4 regions of the Dactylosporangium sp. NPDC051087 genome follow, and region 2 is predicted to be linked to each of the others. Evidence: riboswitches for the same ligand, from Rfam matches in the RefSeq annotation. Region 2 holds a riboswitch; each other region holds the start of a gene.
What was found. Region 2 has a riboswitch for cobalamin ahead of bluB (5,6-dimethylbenzimidazole synthase). Riboswitches for the same ligand answer to the same signal wherever they lie in the genome.
Positions count from the first base shown of each region.

Region 1: it holds a riboswitch for cobalamin, as region 2 does, so the genes downstream of both, ACZ6TV_RS36950 (prenyltransferase/squalene oxidase repeat-containing protein) here and bluB (5,6-dimethylbenzimidazole synthase) in region 2, are expected to answer to the same signal.
Region 3: it holds a riboswitch for cobalamin, as region 2 does, so the genes downstream of both, ACZ6TV_RS52875 (ribonucleoside-diphosphate reductase subunit alpha) here and bluB (5,6-dimethylbenzimidazole synthase) in region 2, are expected to answer to the same signal.
Region 4: it holds a riboswitch for cobalamin, as region 2 does, so the genes downstream of both, ACZ6TV_RS48575 (IS5 family transposase) here and bluB (5,6-dimethylbenzimidazole synthase) in region 2, are expected to answer to the same signal.

Region 1 is NZ_JBVJIJ010000022.1:147,199-151,218, forward strand. It holds gene ACZ6TV_RS36940 (prenyltransferase/squalene oxidase repeat-containing protein) at 1-692, opposite strand, end outside; gene ACZ6TV_RS36945 (hypothetical protein) at 823-1,287, opposite strand; gene ACZ6TV_RS36950 (prenyltransferase/squalene oxidase repeat-containing protein) at 1,449-2,504, opposite strand; cobalamin riboswitch at 2,594-2,742, opposite strand; gene ACZ6TV_RS36955 (DUF4097 family beta strand repeat-containing protein) at 2,893-3,564, shown strand; gene ACZ6TV_RS36960 (ATP-binding cassette domain-containing protein) at 3,577-4,020, shown strand, end outside.
Region 2 is NZ_JBVJIJ010000020.1:27,322-31,341, forward strand. It holds gene ACZ6TV_RS33820 (glycoside hydrolase family 2 protein) at 1-104, shown strand, start outside; gene ACZ6TV_RS33825 (RNA polymerase sigma factor) at 387-1,544, opposite strand; gene ACZ6TV_RS33830 (YciI family protein) at 1,598-1,951, opposite strand; gene bluB (5,6-dimethylbenzimidazole synthase) at 2,119-2,739, opposite strand; cobalamin riboswitch at 2,776-2,977, opposite strand; gene ACZ6TV_RS33840 (metallophosphoesterase family protein) at 2,987-3,673, opposite strand; gene ACZ6TV_RS33845 (MBL fold metallo-hydrolase) at 3,683-4,020, opposite strand, start outside.
Region 3 is NZ_JBVJIJ010000055.1:33,653-37,672, forward strand. It holds gene ACZ6TV_RS52865 (NUDIX hydrolase) at 1-399, shown strand, start outside; gene ACZ6TV_RS52870 (hypothetical protein) at 646-1,236, shown strand; cobalamin riboswitch at 1,297-1,510, shown strand; gene ACZ6TV_RS52875 (ribonucleoside-diphosphate reductase subunit alpha) at 1,642-4,020, shown strand, end outside.
Region 4 is NZ_JBVJIJ010000041.1:8,111-12,130, reverse strand. It holds gene ACZ6TV_RS48580 (hypothetical protein) at 1-457, shown strand, start outside; cobalamin riboswitch at 1,339-1,525, shown strand; partial or broken gene ACZ6TV_RS48575 (IS5 family transposase) at 1,626-2,422, shown strand; gene ACZ6TV_RS48570 (hypothetical protein) at 2,456-2,689, shown strand; gene ACZ6TV_RS48565 (methyl-accepting chemotaxis protein) at 2,989-4,020, opposite strand, start outside.

The DNA of each region.
Region 1 (4,020 bases), on a different contig from region 2:
ACGGCCATCGCGGTCGTGTCGACGTCGGGGGCGTCGTCGGCGGCGCAGGCGGCGCCGGTCGGGTCGGGGTTGAGGCGGAAGCCGCCGGCCGGGCACTGCTGCCGGATCAGGTAGGCGGCGACGTCAGCCGGTACGCCACCGGTGCGGCCCAGACCGAGCACCGCCAGGGACTGGTCGAAGGTGTTGCTGGCGTCGCCGCCGTAGACCTCGGGCGTGGTGTCGCGGACCCTGCCCTTGTGCGGGCCGTCCGCCGCGATCAGGCCGCGGGTCATGGCGTCGAGGTCGAGGCCGCCGAAGTGTCTCGGGTCGCGGCCGGCGGCGGTGGCGGCGAGGAGCAGCTTCGCCGTGGAGCCGGCGTCGGTGATCCGGTCGTCGTCGCCGTCCTCGTCGTAGTCGAGCTCGTAGTAGCTGAACGTCGCGGCGTTCGCGGCGACCTTGTCGGCGACGGCGGCGGCGGTGGCCGGGGCGACGCCGGTGGCGCGCAGGGCGAGGAGCGCGTCGACGGTCAGGCCGATGTCGGGCAGCCCGAAGTTGGTGAGCACCCCGTCCTCGAACTGGGTGGTGAGCCACGTGGCGGCGTCCCGGCCGGCGGTCTGCTGCGCGGGGCTCGGGGCGGCGACGGCGGTGGCCGCGATCACGCCGCCGAGGACGGTGGCGGCGAGAGCGGCGGCGGCGCTGCGGTGCGGGCGCATGAGGGGCCTTTCAAAGCTGGCGGAGGCTCAAAGCTGGCGGAGGCTCAAAGCTGGCGGAGGCTCAGAGCTGACGGAGGCTCGAAGCCGACGGAGGCGGTGCCGCGGGGCACCGCCTCCGGTGCCGGATGGCTCAGGGGGCGGTGATCGACGGTGCCTGACCGGAGCCGAAGCGCCAGCCCTCGACGGTGCCGATCGCCGGGTTGAACGAGGAGGCGCCGGCGCTGCTGTACGTCCATGCGCCGCCGGGCGTGGCGTGCCAGTACGACCAGTACGCCGACGTGGGCGGGGTGTTGACGCACGGGTCGGACGCCGCGGTCGGCTGGCCGTTGATCCTGCACACGAACGCCAGGCCCCAGCGCTGCGTGCCGGTGACGGTGAACCCGGCGCCGGTCAGCGCGGCCAGCCCGGTCGGCGGGTCGCCGAGCTTGCAGCCGACCACGACCCCGCCGCCGAGCGGGCCGAAGTCGACCACGACGCTCACCCCGGCGCCGGGCGCGCAGGCGGCCGCGTGCGCCGCCCGCGGTGCCGGATCGGCGAGGACGAACGTCGCGGTGACGGCGAGCGCGGCGAACAGAGCGGCCGGCAACCGGCGCATGATTCCTCCACTGTGGACGGTGTGCACGGGTGTGCCGGGTCGGGTGGTCAGGGGCACGCCGGTGTTCAGGGGCATGCGGGGTCCGGTGTTCAGGGGAACGCGTGCGGCGGTGTGCGCGGGTGTGTGGCGCCTGGTGTTCACGGGCATGCCGGGCGTCGTGTTCACGGGCACACCAGGATCGGTGCGGCGGCGCGGGATCCGCGTGCGGTGAGCGTCGCCAGGCCCGAGCCGGTCAGGCCGGGCACCGCCTGCGCGGTCGACCGGACCGCGGTCGCCGGGTCGAACCCGCCGGCGGCGTAGGCGATGGCGCCCCGGTCCGCGCCGCAGCGGACCTGCAGGCTGAGCAGGAAGCCGCGGGCCTTCAGCCAGGCGACCGGCCGTCCCGCGACGGCCAGGGCCTGTGCCGCCAGACCGGTGCTGTTGGCGTTCGCCGTGCCGGCGGAGTCGGCGAACGAACCGTCGGCGGCCTGCGCCGAGACCAGCCACGCGACCGCCGGCGCCGCGTCGGCGGGACGGCCGACGGCGAGCAGCGCCTGCACGGCGAACGCGGTCGCGTCGACGTCGCTGATGCACGCCGGCTGGTCGTAGTAGAGCGGGTAGCCGCCGTCGGCGCAGCGGGTGCCGGCGAGGTACGTGCCGCCGGACGTGGGCGCCCCGGCCGGGGTGCGGTCCAGGGCGAGCAGCGAGAACGCCTGGGTGAGCTGGTTGCTGTAGTCGCCGAAGGCCGACCGGTCGGTGAAGCGGCCCGATGGCGCCTGCAGCCCGCGCAGCCGGGCGATCAGGTCGACGCCGCCGAACGCGGCCGGGTCGGCGCCGCGGACCTGCGCGGCGAGGGCGAGCTTGGCGGTCGCGCCCGCGTACGCCTCGGTGCCGTCCCCGATGTAGCCGGTGAGGATCTCCGGCCGGGCCAGCCACGCCGTCGCCTTGGCGGCGTTCGCGCCGGCGACCTTCGCGGCGGCGGACGCGAGGATCGCGTCGATGGTGAGGCCCTGGTCGGGGTAGGCGACGCCGTCGAAGACGACCTCGAAGCGTTCGCCGTCGACGAGCCGGTGGGCCAGCCACCCGGCGGCGGCGTCGGACCGGTTGACGGTGGGTGGTGCAGCTGTGACCGGCAGGGCGGCCGGTGCGACGGCCGTGACGGTCAGGACGCTGGACAGGGCGAGCGCGGCGAGCACCCTCGTGAGGAGGGTGCGGGCGCGGTGCCGGGGGACTGCCATCGGGCGGTGCCTCTCCGGCCCTGGCAGTCGAGAGAAACCGGGCATGCCCGGTGGCTCCGACCCGTGGGCCACGACGGGTAGGGAGGTGCAAGAGACGACGCGTGTCGGACAGGTATTCGGGCTCGCGGCGAGCAGACATCGCTCACCGCCTACCGTTGCGGGCCAGCGCCGGACTTCAACCGGACTTCCCCCATCAACACACGGCTATGTAGTTGTGACCGACAGTCTGTCCCCGGCGATGCGGTGCCGTCAATCCCGGCGGCCGTGCTGTGGCGATGCCAACAGCTCACTGACACGGGCGGGACGGCGTGTCTGCGCGCTGTCAGCCCGCTGTCAGTGGCGCTCGCGACAGTGCTCTCACCAAGCCGAACGGACAGAGGAGAGCACGATGCAGACCTTCGAGACCCCCGACCCGATCTCCGCGGTGCTCGACATCCCCGCGGGCCGCGTCCAGTTCATCGCCGGTGACCGGGCCGACACGACCGTCCAGGTCCGGCCGGCCGACGCCGCGAAGAGCCGCGACGTGAAGGTGGCGGAGCAGACCACGGTCGAATACGCCGGCGGCGTCCTGCGGATCGCGGCCGACGCCGGGGTGCGGCACCAGCTGCTCGGCAGTTCGGGCTCCGTCGACGTGACCGTGCAGCTGCCCGCCGGCTCCCAGCTGACCGTGAAGGCGGCCAGCGCCGAGTTCCGGGCCGTCGGCCGCTTCGGCGACGTCGCCTTCGACGGGGCGCACGGCGCGGTCAAGGTCGACGAGGCCGACAGCGTCCACCTCACCGTCCTCGCCGCCGACGTCGTCGTCGGCCGGGTCAACGGCTCGTCGGAGATCAGCACCGCCAAGGGCGACATCACCGTCGCCGAGGCGGTGCGCGGCAACCTCGTGCTGCGCACCCAGGCCGGCGACGTGACCGTCGGCGCCGCCACCGGCGTCTCCGCCTCGCTGGACGCCGGCACCGGCCACGGCCGCATCCACAACGCGCTGAAGAACGGCGACGGCGCCGCCGAGCTCACCATCCACGCCACGACCGCGCACGGCGACATCGTCGCCCGCAGCAACTGAAGGGACAGCACCATGACGAACCTGGCCATCGCGGCGACCGGGCTGCGCAAGTCGTACGGGGACAAGGTCGTGCTCGACGGCGTCGACCTGGCCGTGCCCGCGGGGACGATCTTCTCCCTGCTCGGCCCGAACGGCGCCGGCAAGACCACCGCCGTGAAGATCCTGTCCACGCTCATCTCGCCCGGCCCGGGCTCCGGCGCCATCCACGTCGACGGTCACGACCTGGCCCGCGACCCGCAGGCCGTCCGCGCCGCGATCGGCGTCACCGGGCAGTTCTCCGCCGTCGACGGCCTGATCACGGGCGAGGAGAACATGCTGCTCATGGGCGACCTGCACCACCTGTCCAAGCGCGACGGGCGGCGCGCCGCCGCCGGGCTGCTGGAGCGCTTCGCCCTCACCGACGCGGCGAAGAAGCCCGCCTCCACGTACTCCGGCGGCATGAAGCGGCGGCTCGAC
Region 2 (4,020 bases):
CGGTGACCTTGCGCGTCACGGGCGGCGCGCTGCCCCCGGCCGACGACCCGGCCTGGCGCACCGCGCCGGTCCTCCGCTCGGCCAACGACCTCATCGCCCGCTGACGCGCTCCGGCCCGCTCCCGGGCTGGGTCCGCTCAGTCCGCTCGGCCCGCTCAGTCCGCTCGGCCCGTTCGGTCCGCTGCGGTGTTCCGCCTGGGGCGGGTGGGACCGGCGGGCCACCGGGGCCGGCGACCGGCACCGACCTCCCGGTCGCGTGACGGCCGGCGGGCGGGGGGATCGGGTCGCGGACAGGCATGGTGTGCTCCTCACGGCCGGTCGGCGGGGTGAGCAGCACACATACCCCGCGACGGGCGCCCCGCAGGGTGGTCCCGCGGGTGAACCCGTTCAGCGCACCTCGGCGAGACGGGACTCCAGGAACGCGCGCTCCACGTCGTTGCCGGTGAGCGCCAGGGCCTCGGTGTACGCGTCGGCGGCCTCCGGGAACCGGCCCAGCCGCCGCAGGAAGTCGGCCCGCACGGCGCTGAGGTAGGCGTACGTGGCGAGCTCCGGCACCCCGAGCAGCGGTGCCAGCGCGTCCAGGCCCGCCGCCGGCCCGTCGCGCAGGCCGACGGCGACCGCGCGGTTCAGCGAGACGACCGGCGACGGCCAGAGGCGCAGGAGGACGTCGTACAGCGCGACGATCTGCGGCCAGTCGGTCGCCTCCCACGAGGGCGCCTCGGCGTGGACGGCGGCGAGCGCGGCCTCCACGGCGTAGCGGGTCGGCGGGTGCCGGCGCAGCGCGGCGGTCAGCAGGTCGGTGCCCTCGCGGATCTGCCGGGTGTCCCAGCGGGTGCGGTCCTGCTCGGACAGCAGGACCAGCCGGCCGCCGGCGGCGCGGGACTCCCTGCGGGCGTCGACGAGCAGCATCAGCGCCAGCAGGGCCGTGGCCGAGGCGTCGTGCGGGACGAGCAGCCGCAGTACCCGGGCCAGCGCGATCGCGGCGTCGACCAGGTCCTGCCGGACCAGCGTGTCGCCGACCGGCGCGGCGTGACCGGTGGTGAAGACGAGGTGGATGACGTCGAGGACGGCACCGACGCGCTCCGGCAGGTCGTCCGGCGACGGCACCCGGAACGGGATGCGGGCCGCGCTGATCTTCCGTTTCGCGCGGGTGACGCGGGCCGCCATCGTCGGCTCCGGCACGAGGAACGCCCGCGCCACCTCGGCCGTCGTCAGGCCGCACACCAGGCGCAGCGTCAACGCGACCTGCGCCTCCCGGGAGAGCGCCGGGTGGCAGCAGGTGAAGATGAGCCGGAGCCGGTCGTCGTCCTCCCCCGGCCCTGGCGTCACGTCCTCGGTGACCAGCAGCGGCAGCGCCCGGCGCAGCGCGGACTCGCGGCGCAGCACGTCGAGCGCCCGGTTGCGGGCGACGGTGGTGAGCCACGCGCCGGGCCGGTCCGGAACGCCGGTGGCCGGCCAGGTGTGCAGCGCCCGCGCGAACGCGTCCTGGACGCACTCCTCGGCGAGGTCGAGGTCGCGGGTGACGCGCACCGTCGCGGCGAGCACCCTGGCCCACTCGCGACGGTGCACCTCGGCGATGCCCACCGGTGGTCCGGCGGTCACCCGTGCTCCGGCCGGTCGTGGTCCACGATCGGGCGGATCTCGACGCCGCCGTGGCCCGAGGACAGCTCGGGCAGCAGGGAGGCGACGGCGATCGCGGCGTCCAGGTCGGCGGCGTCGATGACGTAGAAGCCGCCGAGGGCCTCCTTCGCCTCCAGGAACGGCCCGTCGGTGATCATCGGGCCGCCGCGCAGCGTGGTCGCCGTCGAGGACGACTCCAGCTCGTGCCCGGCGAGCACGGTCGCGGTGCCGGCGAACGCCCGGTGGCCCTCGCCCTTCTCGTGCCGCTCCTGCTCGGTCTCGGCGTCCCAGCGCTGCTCGTCGCCGTAGATGAGGATGAGGTACTTCGCCATGGTCCGTCCTGTTCGCTCGGGGTCCTTTTACCTTGACGACGATCGGCGCGGCGCCGAAATCGACAGGTGGGCCCGCCGGTCTCCAGTGCGCGGCTCTCCAGTGCGCGGTTCTCCAGTGCGCGGTTCTCCAGTGTGCGGTCGGAGCGCGCCGGCCCGGTGCTCGCCGGCTACCAGCGGTCGTGGTGCAGCGCCTCCGCGAGGGAGACCCGGCGCCGCCAGCCGTGCCGTTCGAGGTCGGGCACCGCCTCCAGGTGCGTCACCGGCCCGAGGCACAGCCACGCGACGGGCCGGATCCCGTCGGGGATGCCGAGCAGGTCCCGCACGAACGGCTCGCGGTAGAACGACACCCAGCCGACCCCGAGCTCCTCGGCGGTCGCGGCCAGCCACAGGTTCTGGATGGCGAGGCAGACGGAGTAGAGCCCGGCATCGGCGATCGCGTGCCGTCCGAGCACCGCGGGCCCGCCGCGGCAGGGGTCGTACGTGACGACCACCGACAGCGTCGACTCCAGCACCCCGTCGATCTTGATCCGGGCGAAGGTCGCGGCCGCCGGCCCGTCGAGGGTCGCGGCGAACGTGTCCCGCTCGGCCCGGACGTGCTCGTGGAACGCGGCCCGCACGCCGGGGTCGCGGACGAGGACGAAGTCCCACGGCTGCGACAGCCCGACGCTCGGCGCGGCGTGGGCGGCGCTCAGCACGCGGTCGAGGACGTCGCCGGGGATCGGCGCGCCGGTGAACTGGCCGCGCACGTCGCGGCGGCGGTGGACGACGTCGTACAGGTCGGTGCTCATGAGGGCAGGCTCCCGCTGCTCAGGCCGCCCAGGTGGACGGCCGGTGATCGCGAGGCCGGTCTTCGGACTCTCGGATCAACGCCTGCACCGTCCGCCTTCCCAGCCCTCGGGCCAGTGACCGCGCACCGCGAGGATGCGCCTGGACGGCAGCTCCCCGATCACCGCGGCGGGCCCGTGCCGGATTCACACCGGCTTCCCGATTCTCCCCTTCCGGGGCACCTCGCATCAGTTCATGCCACCTGCGAGCTTACGGCGTCACGGTCCGGAAGTGGGTGGTGAGCCGGCCGTCCTCGACGAGGTGGAACGCGAGCGCCGGCGGTGGCTCGGGCCGGTCCCCGGGCTCCCACGGCAGCAGCATCGTGGACTCGACGCCGGGCGCGGTGATGACGGGCACGCCGGCGAACGTGCTCACGGCGGCGCTGTGGACGTGACCGCACAGCACGGCGAGGACGCCGGGGTGCCGGCCGATGATCCCGGCGAGCCGGCCGGCGCCGAGCTGGCGGACCCGGTCGGCGGAGGGCTTGCCGACCGGCACCGGCGGGTGGTGGCAGCACACGAACGCGGGCGTGCCGGCCGTCGCCGCGAGCGTGTCGTCGAGCCATTCGAGGGTGTCGTCGCCGAGCCGGCCCTCGGCGCGCCCGGGCACGGACGAGTCGCACAGCGCGAACAGCACCCCCGCGACCGTCTCGGCGCGGTCGACCCGGAACGCGGCGGGGTCGTCGTGGTTGCCGGGCAGCGCGAGGACCGGCACGCCGAGCCGCCGGAGCCGGTCGAACGCCGCGTATTCCGCCTCGGCGCCGTGCTCGGCGATGTCGCCCGTGACGAGCACGGCGTCCAGCGGTCCGCGGAGGCCGCCGAGGTACGAGATGACGCGGTCGAACCGGTCCGGCGGCTGCGACCCGATGTGGAGGTCGCTGACGTGGGCGATGAGCACCCCTGCCGGTTACCCCAGCAGGTGCGCGCTACCCGCGGCGCCGAACACGGCGCGGACGTCCTCGATGCCCTCGGTGAAGTGGGCCCAGCTGTCGACGTGCACGGGCAGCACGGTCGTGGCGCCGAGGAGCCGGGCCGCCTCGAGCATGCCGGCGGCGCCGAGGGTCAGGTCAGCGTCGCCGAGCAGCGCGGTGCGGGCCCTGCCGCCGAAGAGGACGGCCACGTCGATGACCGGGAACCGCTCCGCGATCGCGGCGACGACCCGCAGCGAGGCGTTGTCGCCGCTGACGTAGACGGTCGGCTGGTCCTCGGCCTGCAGGACGAAGCCGGTGACGGGGCCGGTGAGGT
Region 3 (4,020 bases), on a different contig from region 2:
CAGGCCGTGTGGGCCGCCCCAGGCGGCGGCATAGAACCAGGTGAGGACGGGCTGTCCGCGCTTCGCCGCGAGCTGCGGGAGGAAACCGGCCTGGTCACCGCCGCCGATCCGCCGCACGTCTGGCATCAGGTGATCGTCAGCGCGGATCACGCGCCGGGCTTCTACGGCGTCGTCAACGACTACTTCCTCGTCCGCACCGACCACTTCGAACCGCAAGGCCAGCTCACCGACGAGCAGCTCGCCGCTGATGAGCACCTCGCCGGCTTTCGATGGTGGCGGCTCGCCGAGATCGCCGGCTACACCGGACCTGACCTGTTCTCGCCCCGTGACCTCGCCACACCGCTGACCGACCTGCTCACCTTCGGGACACCCTCCGCCCCGATCGCCCTCGGCTTATGAAGACCACCGGTCGCTGAAATCCGCGCTGCACCCAGGTCAGCGAACCCTTGCCGGGCAGAGCCAACCGACCCCAGAGCTGCCGATCTCATTGTCTGCCGGCTCGGCCTGCTACCACTAGCGGCTCCTGTTGCGTTTAGGGGTCGTCACGGGAACAGCCCCTGGGTCGGCTGGGGGACTGGATTCACTGCAAGAGGCATTGCGGCAATTGCCCTCGCGCTCGTGGCTGCTGCAACTACGATCGCCCCGATGGACTCCGACCGTGCCGACCGCACGCAAGCCAACTCGGTTGCGCAGGCCGAGTCAGTGCCGCCGTGGCTGCTCAGGGGCGCGCGCCCCGAGGTCGACGCCGCAGTCACGGCACCGATGGCCGTACCCTCGCTGCGCAGCGAGGCGGGCGGTCGTCTCGTCGATCGGGTGACGGCGTTCGCGCAGCGCATCGCGCCGACCGGCAGCAAGCGTCTCTCGGCAGAGCAGTACCCGGACCTCCAGGCCGCAACGGCGAAGTTCGGCACCGGGGCTGTGCAGCTCACCGTCACCGTGCAGCAACTCCAGACGCCGATCTACCTCACGGACCTCACGCTGGGATTCCCGGAGGATGTCTACCAGGAGTGGCCGAACGGCGTGCAGGTCGTGACGGTGCGCCACGCAATGCCGGACACGTTCCAACTCATCGCGGTACGAGGCAAGGGCGTGCAGCTCACGGTGTCCGTCACCGCAAGGACGCCGAGCGAGCAGAAGCCTGACCTGCTGGCCCCGTGGGCCGGCGCAGAGCAGTTCGTCCAGCGCTTCAGGGACGTCGCGAGCGACACGGCCATCGACGCCTTCGCCGCGGCGTAGTGGTGCAGGCGACACGCCGCTACACCATCTGGTGTTGCGCATTCAGCACCGCACCCATATATGGTGTTCCCTGCAGCTGGTTCGGCCGCTCTTCGGGGCGGTCGTGGCAACAGGGAACCCGGTGTGAATCCGGGACTGCCCCGCAGCGGTAAGTGGGAACGACCGCCGTCAACGAAGCACTGGACCGCGAGGTCTGGGAAGCGACGGCCAGTAGGTGGCGCCGGAAGGCGTCGCGCCCGCGAGTCCGAAGACCTGCCAGCGCACCGCACGCCGTCCGGTGTGCGGTGGTCGGATGCCGCGCGGGACGGCTGACGCCATCGCCGGGTGCGCCTCGCGTGCGCCTTTCTGTGGCGGCTTTCCCCTGCGCTCGTCCGACGTCGTCGGAGTTCGTGACGAGGGGGACACATGACGGTGACGCAGGACCAGGCCGGTCAGCGGGCGCCTGAGCAGCGGCGGCACGCGATGCAGGTGCGCAAACGCAACGGCGACCTGGAGCCGGTCGACGTCAACAAGATCGTGAAGGCGGTCGAGCGGTGGGTCGCCGACCTCGACGAGGTCGACCCGCTGCGCGTGGCGACGAAGACGATCAGCGGCCTGTACGACGGTGCGACGACGGCCGAGCTGGACAAGCTGTCGATCCAGACCGCGGCCGAGCTGATCGGTGAGGAGCCGCAGTACTCGCGGCTCGCCGCCCGGCTCCTGGCCGCGTACGTCGACAAGGAGGTCCGCGGCCAGGGCGTCGCCAGCTTCAGCCAAGCGGTCCGGTACGCGCACCAGCAGGGCCTGATCAGCGACGCCACCGCGGCGTTCGTGGCCCGTAACGCCCGTAAGCTCGACGACGCCGTCGACCTGGACGGGGACCTGCGGTTCGAGTACTTCGGGCTGCGGACGGTCGCCGACCGGTACCTGCTGCGCCATCCGCAGACGCGGCTGGTGGTGGAGACGCCGCAGTACTGGCTGCTGCGCGTCGCCTGCGGGCTGTCCACGACGCCGGCCGAGGCGATCGGCTTCTACCGGCTCATGTCGTCCCTCGCGTACCTGCCGAGCTCGCCGACGCTGTTCAACTCCGGCACCGCGCACACCCAGATGTCGTCCTGCTTCCTGGTCGACTCGCCCCGCGACGAGCTGGACTCGATCTACGAGCGGTACCACCAGGTCGCGAAGCTGTCGAAGTTCTCCGGCGGGATCGGCATCTCCTGGACGCGGGTCCGCGGCCGGGGCGCGCTCATCCGCGGCACCAACGGCAGGTCCAACGGGATCGTGCCGTTCCTGAAGACGCTCGACGCCGGGGTCGCCGCCGTGAACCAGGGCGGCCGGCGCAAGGGCGCCGCGTGCGTGTACCTGGAGCCGTGGCATCCGGACATCGAGGAGTTCCTGGAGCTGCGGGACAACACCGGCGAGGAGTCCCGGCGCACCCACAACCTCAACCTGGCCAACTGGATTCCGGACGAGTTCATGCGCCGGGTCGAGGCCGACGCCGACTGGTCGCTCATCGACCCGTCCGACGCGCCCGAGCTGCCGGACCTGTTCGGTGCGGAGTTCGACGAGGCGTACCGGGCGGCGGAGAAGCACGCCGTGAAGACCGTCAAGGCCCGTGACCTGTACGGCCGGATGATGCGCACCCTCGCGCAGACCGGCAACGGGTGGATGACGTTCAAGGACCGCTCCAACGCGCTGTCCAACCAGACCGGGACGCCCGGCAACACCATCCACCTGTCGAACCTGTGCACGGAGATCCTCGAGGTCAACAGCGACGACGAGACCGCCGTGTGCAACCTCGGCTCGATCAACCTCGGCGCGCACCTCACCACCGACAGCGCCGACGGCGTGGACTGGGACAAGCTGCGCGCCACCGTCCGCACCGCCGTGGTGTTCCTCGACCGGGTCATCGACATCAACTACTACCCGTCGGCGCAGGCCGCCGCGTCGAACCCGCGCTGGCGACCCGTCGGGCTCGGGCTGATGGGCCTGCAGGACGCGTTCTTCACGCTGCGGTTGCCGTTCGACTCACCCGCCGCCCGCGAGCTGTCCACCCGCGTGCAGGAGGAGATCTACCTCACCGCCCTCGAAGCATCGGCGGACCTGGCGGAGCGGTTCGGGCCGCACCCCGCGTACGCCGAGACCCGCGCCGCCGGCGGCGAACTGCATCCCGACCTGTGGGGCGCACCCACCAGCGGTGCGCGCTGGGCCGCGCTCCGCACGAAGGTCGCGGCCACCGGGCTGCGCAACTCGCTGCTCGTCGCGATCGCGCCGACGGCGACGATCGCGTCGATCGCCGGCTGCTACGAGTGCATCGAGCCGCAGGTGTCCAACCTGTTCAAACGCGAAACCATGTCCGGGGAGTTCCTGCAGATCAACACGTACCTGGTCCGCGAGCTGAAGGCGCGCGGGCTGTGGACGACCGAGATCCGGGAGCAGATCAAGCGGGCCGAAGGCTCGGTGCAGGACGTCGCCGCGCTGCCGGCCGAGGTCCGCGAGCTGTACCGCACCGCGTGGGAGCTGCCGCAGCGGGCGCTGATCGACCTCGCCGCGGCCCGCGCCGCCTACATCGACCAGTCGCAGTCGCTGAACCTGTTCATGAGCGCGCCGACGATCGGCAAGGTCTCCTCGATGTACCTGTACGCGTGGAAGGCCGGCCTGAAGACCACGTACTACCTGCGGTCCCGCCCTGCTACCCGCATCCAGCAGGCCACCGTGGCCGTCAAACCCGTCGCGTCCGTCCTTCCCGCCGTCCTGCCCGCTGTCGCGGTGCCCGACGCCGACGCCCTGGCGTGCTCCCTGGAA
Region 4 (4,020 bases), on a different contig from region 2:
AGGGGTTTCGGCCGAAGTGCCCTCCTTCGTCGTCGACGTGGTCGTCGACCGATCCGCAACACCTCGGGAGGCGGTAACCGGGCTGCTCATCGAAGCCGATGCGGTCCGCGCCGGCCGTATCCCAGACCCGACCGCACTGCTGCAACGGGTGGACGCCGCCCGCGAACAACTCCTCCGTGTCGACGTCGGGCACCGCGAGCACGCACTCGCGGTGCTGCTAGACCGACTGACACCGCTGGACCCGCAGCACCCTGCCAGGGACCTGCTCGAGCACCTCCTCAACGGGCTCCGTGTGTGCATGCTGGTGTACCGGGAGGAAAAATCTGTCATCGCAGGCGCCGCCACCGGCATCGCCGGTAATGACCTCTTCGACACCACCGACGACCTGGTCGAGGCGGCGTTCACGGCCGCCGTCCGGTACCAGGCCAGCCGGGTCCATGAACGTCTGGTTGGGTGACGTGAATACCCCATCGGTAACCTTGCATCCCGCTTACATGCGTGCATGGCGCTGACGCGAACCGGTGACGTCACAGGCTGAGTTCGGCGTCGCGTTGCGGACGGGTTCGGCGCGTACCGCCAAACCGTCTCGCCATCCCAGTAGGCCACGGAAGGGCCCCGAGCGTGCAAGCGGGTCAACCGTTGAAATCGGATCGCGACAAGGACAGGTGCGACGCCAGACCGGGAACAGCACCTTGATCAGATCGAAGCGCGTTGGCGGCTATCGCACCGCGGTCAACGAAACTTCGACCACAGCCAACCACCACCGTCGCTGACGCCGGCCGGGAAGACACGGAGGGTCACGTGTGTCGGAGGCGACACGCTGCTACAGCATCTGGTGTTGCTCTTTCGCGCTCATGGAGCTGCAGGACGTCCAGGAGCTGTCGAACTTCCTCGAGCGCCGGGTGTCGGCGTTTCAGGTGGGCGTGACGGCACGGTCAGGTCGACGACGACTCTCTGAACTGGGGTGCGCTGCTGTCCTGCGCACAGCACCATGCGGGACAGCAGTTGCATTTTCGCGCTCTCGGTCGAGTTCGGCGTCGGCGAGCGCCGCCTTGGCTGGCGAAAGTTGGCCGAGCGCAGGCGCCCGCAGGTGCTGGTGGGCGGGCGGCTCGGACCGTACGGGCACCGGCGGCAGAACGCGTCCAGCGTTCGAGGTTCGCAGGACGGACTGCGGCCAGCTCGCATCCGCCTCCATGCCATGTCGGCCATGGTCGTTCGCGGTACGGCACGTCCCGCGCGGCGGGACACCGATAGTCGGCCTCACGGTGACGAACCGCGGTGACGAACCGCGGTGCCACATGGTGGGTCCACTGGTTCCGATGCCGCTGGGGCACCCGCACGATAACTGGCAGTGCTGGTTCGCTCCGTTCGCAAGGACGGGGCGGCGTAAGGGGACCGGCGTGAGACCGGACTGCCCCGCAGCGTTAAGTGAGAACGACAGCCGTCAACAATGCACTGGGCGCAAGCCTGGGAAGCGACCGCCAGTAGTTGGCGCCTGAACGCTCACCGCCGCCGCTTGAGCCGGCTACTCATAGGTCCTAACAAAGTTGATCGAGGGTCTTCCGTCCTTTGTGGAGGATGATCTAATATCTTCGGCCGTGAGGCGTGGTGAACAGCCGCCGTGGATCGTGCCGGACGGGCTGTGGCAGCGCATCGAACCGCTACTGCCCAAACCCTTACCCCGCGACCCACAACGTCCAGGTCGCAAGCGGATTCCTGACCGGCAGGTGCTGTCCGGGATCCTGTTCGTCCTGCACACCGGCATCCAATGGGAGTTCCTGCCGCAAGAGCTGGGCTTCGGCTCCGGCATGACCTGCTGGCGACGCCTCGAGGAGTGGAACTGAGCCGGGGTCTGGAAACAACTGCATGAACTCCTCCTGGCCGAGCTGCATGCAGCGGGGAAGCTGGACTGGTCCAGAGCGGTCATCGACTCCTCCCACCTGCGAGCTGCTCGTCGTGGCCCAAAAGCGGCCCGAGCCCGGTCGACCGCGCCCGAGCGGGCTCGAAACACCACATCCTGACCGAGGGCGCCGGCATCCCTCTCGCCGCGTCGTTGACCGGCGGCAACCGCCACGACATCACCGAACTGCTGCCGCTGATCGACGCGGTGCCGCCGGTGCGTGGCCGTCGAGGCCGGCCACGCCGCCGACCGGCCGAACTGTTCGCAGACCGCGCCTACGACTTCGACAAGTACCGCAGACTCGTGCGCCACAAAGGCATCCACCCCCGGATCGCCCGCCGCGGCACACCGCACGGCTCCGGCCTCGGCGTCTACCGGTGGGTGATCGAACGGACCATCGCCTGGTACCACGGCATGAAACGACTCCGCATCCGCTGGGAACACCGCGACGACATCCACGAAGCATTCCTCAACCTCGCGACCTGCATCATCACGTACCGACACGTCGTACGACTTTGTTAGGACCTCTTATGCTATTCCGAGTTCGGCGGCGTCATCACTGCGATCGACGCCCTCAACGCCGACGTCACCAGCATCGAGGCGTCTCGCTCGAAAATGGAGATCCTCAACGACCTCGCCACCATCGGCTACAGCCGTGGCGGAGGACCCGGCGTGTGGGATGTCCACTCCCCTCGTGTGCCGTCCCACACCGAGATCGTCGAGGCGCTGCGCCGCGCCGTTGCCACTGTCCCCGCCCGGCGGCTCTGGGTGAGCCCGATTGCGGCCTGAAGACCCGCGGCTACTCCGAGGTCGAGGCGTCGCTGCGGCACTCGTCGCCGCCGCCGGGCTGCGAAAGGACTGACGAACCCGCATTCGCGGGCGGGCGCCGCATCGCGAGGCTCCCGCCCACGCTACGTGGAAGTAGCACCCGTCCCGGGCGACTTCGGTCTGCCAGCGCAACCGTTGCCCAGATGTGGCGGCAAACCACAGATCCACACGGCCATCTCCTGTCGCCGAGCCTGGGAATGGGTTAGGCCGGCCAGCGATCGGCGTCGTGGACAGGTAGCACATCGCTGCCTGACGCCGCGTCAGGCTGTGATGATCCTAAATTCCCCGGCAAGCGCCGAAAGGCGTTCGGCGAGGTCGGCGAGGTCGGTAGCGGCGGCCGCGGTGTTACCGGCGCCGCGTTGCGTGCCTGCGGTCGCCTCCGCTACCCCGGAGATCGACCGACTGATGTCGTCGGAAGACCGGCTGACCTGCTCGACGCTGTCGCCGATCGACGTCGTCGCCGCCAGCTGCAGTTCAACGGCACGGGAAATGGTGCGCTGGATCTCGTTGATCCGGCCGATGACCGACGTAATGCGGGTGATGGCCTCGATTGCGCTGCCGGTATCGGCGCGCATTACCGTCATTTTTGTGCCGATGTTCTCCGTCGCACCCGCGGTCTCTCGCGACAGTTCTTTCACCTCACCGGCGACGACCGCGAAGCCTTTGCCGTGCTCGCCCGCGCGGGCCGCCTCGATCGTCGCATTGAGGGCGAGCAGGTTCGTCTGCTCAGCAATCGATGTGATCACGTTCAGGACGGCGGCGACCTCGCTGCTGGACCGATCGAGGCGCTCGATCGTGCGATTCGTCGCACTGGCGAGTTCGACCGCCTCGCCAGCGACATGGCCTGCATCACTGACAGCCGTCTGGATCGCCTCGATCGCGACCCGGAGTTCGTGCGCGGCCTGCGTGGCCCCGGTCAGCCGTCCAGTGACCGCCTCGACGCTGCCGGTCGCGCTGTCCGCCTGCCCAGCGGCGGTGTCGGCGCCGGCAGCGAGCCTGCGGCTCGTGGTCAGCAGCCGGCCGGATGCATCCGTCAGCGCGGTCGCGTTGGCGCCGATCTCGGCAAGGGCCCGGCGCAGCGTCGTGATCACTTCGGCGAGACTGGCACCGACTTCGCTGAGTTCGTCGGTGCCACCGACGTCCGGCTCGATCGTAAGGTCCTTCGCGGCGACGGCACGCGCTGCCCGCACACACGATTGGATGCGCCGGGAGATCCGGCGAGCGAGGAGGACGGCGGTGCAGCCGAGCAGCAGTGCGGCGGCCGTGGCGGTGGCAAGGGTCAGTTGGTTGGC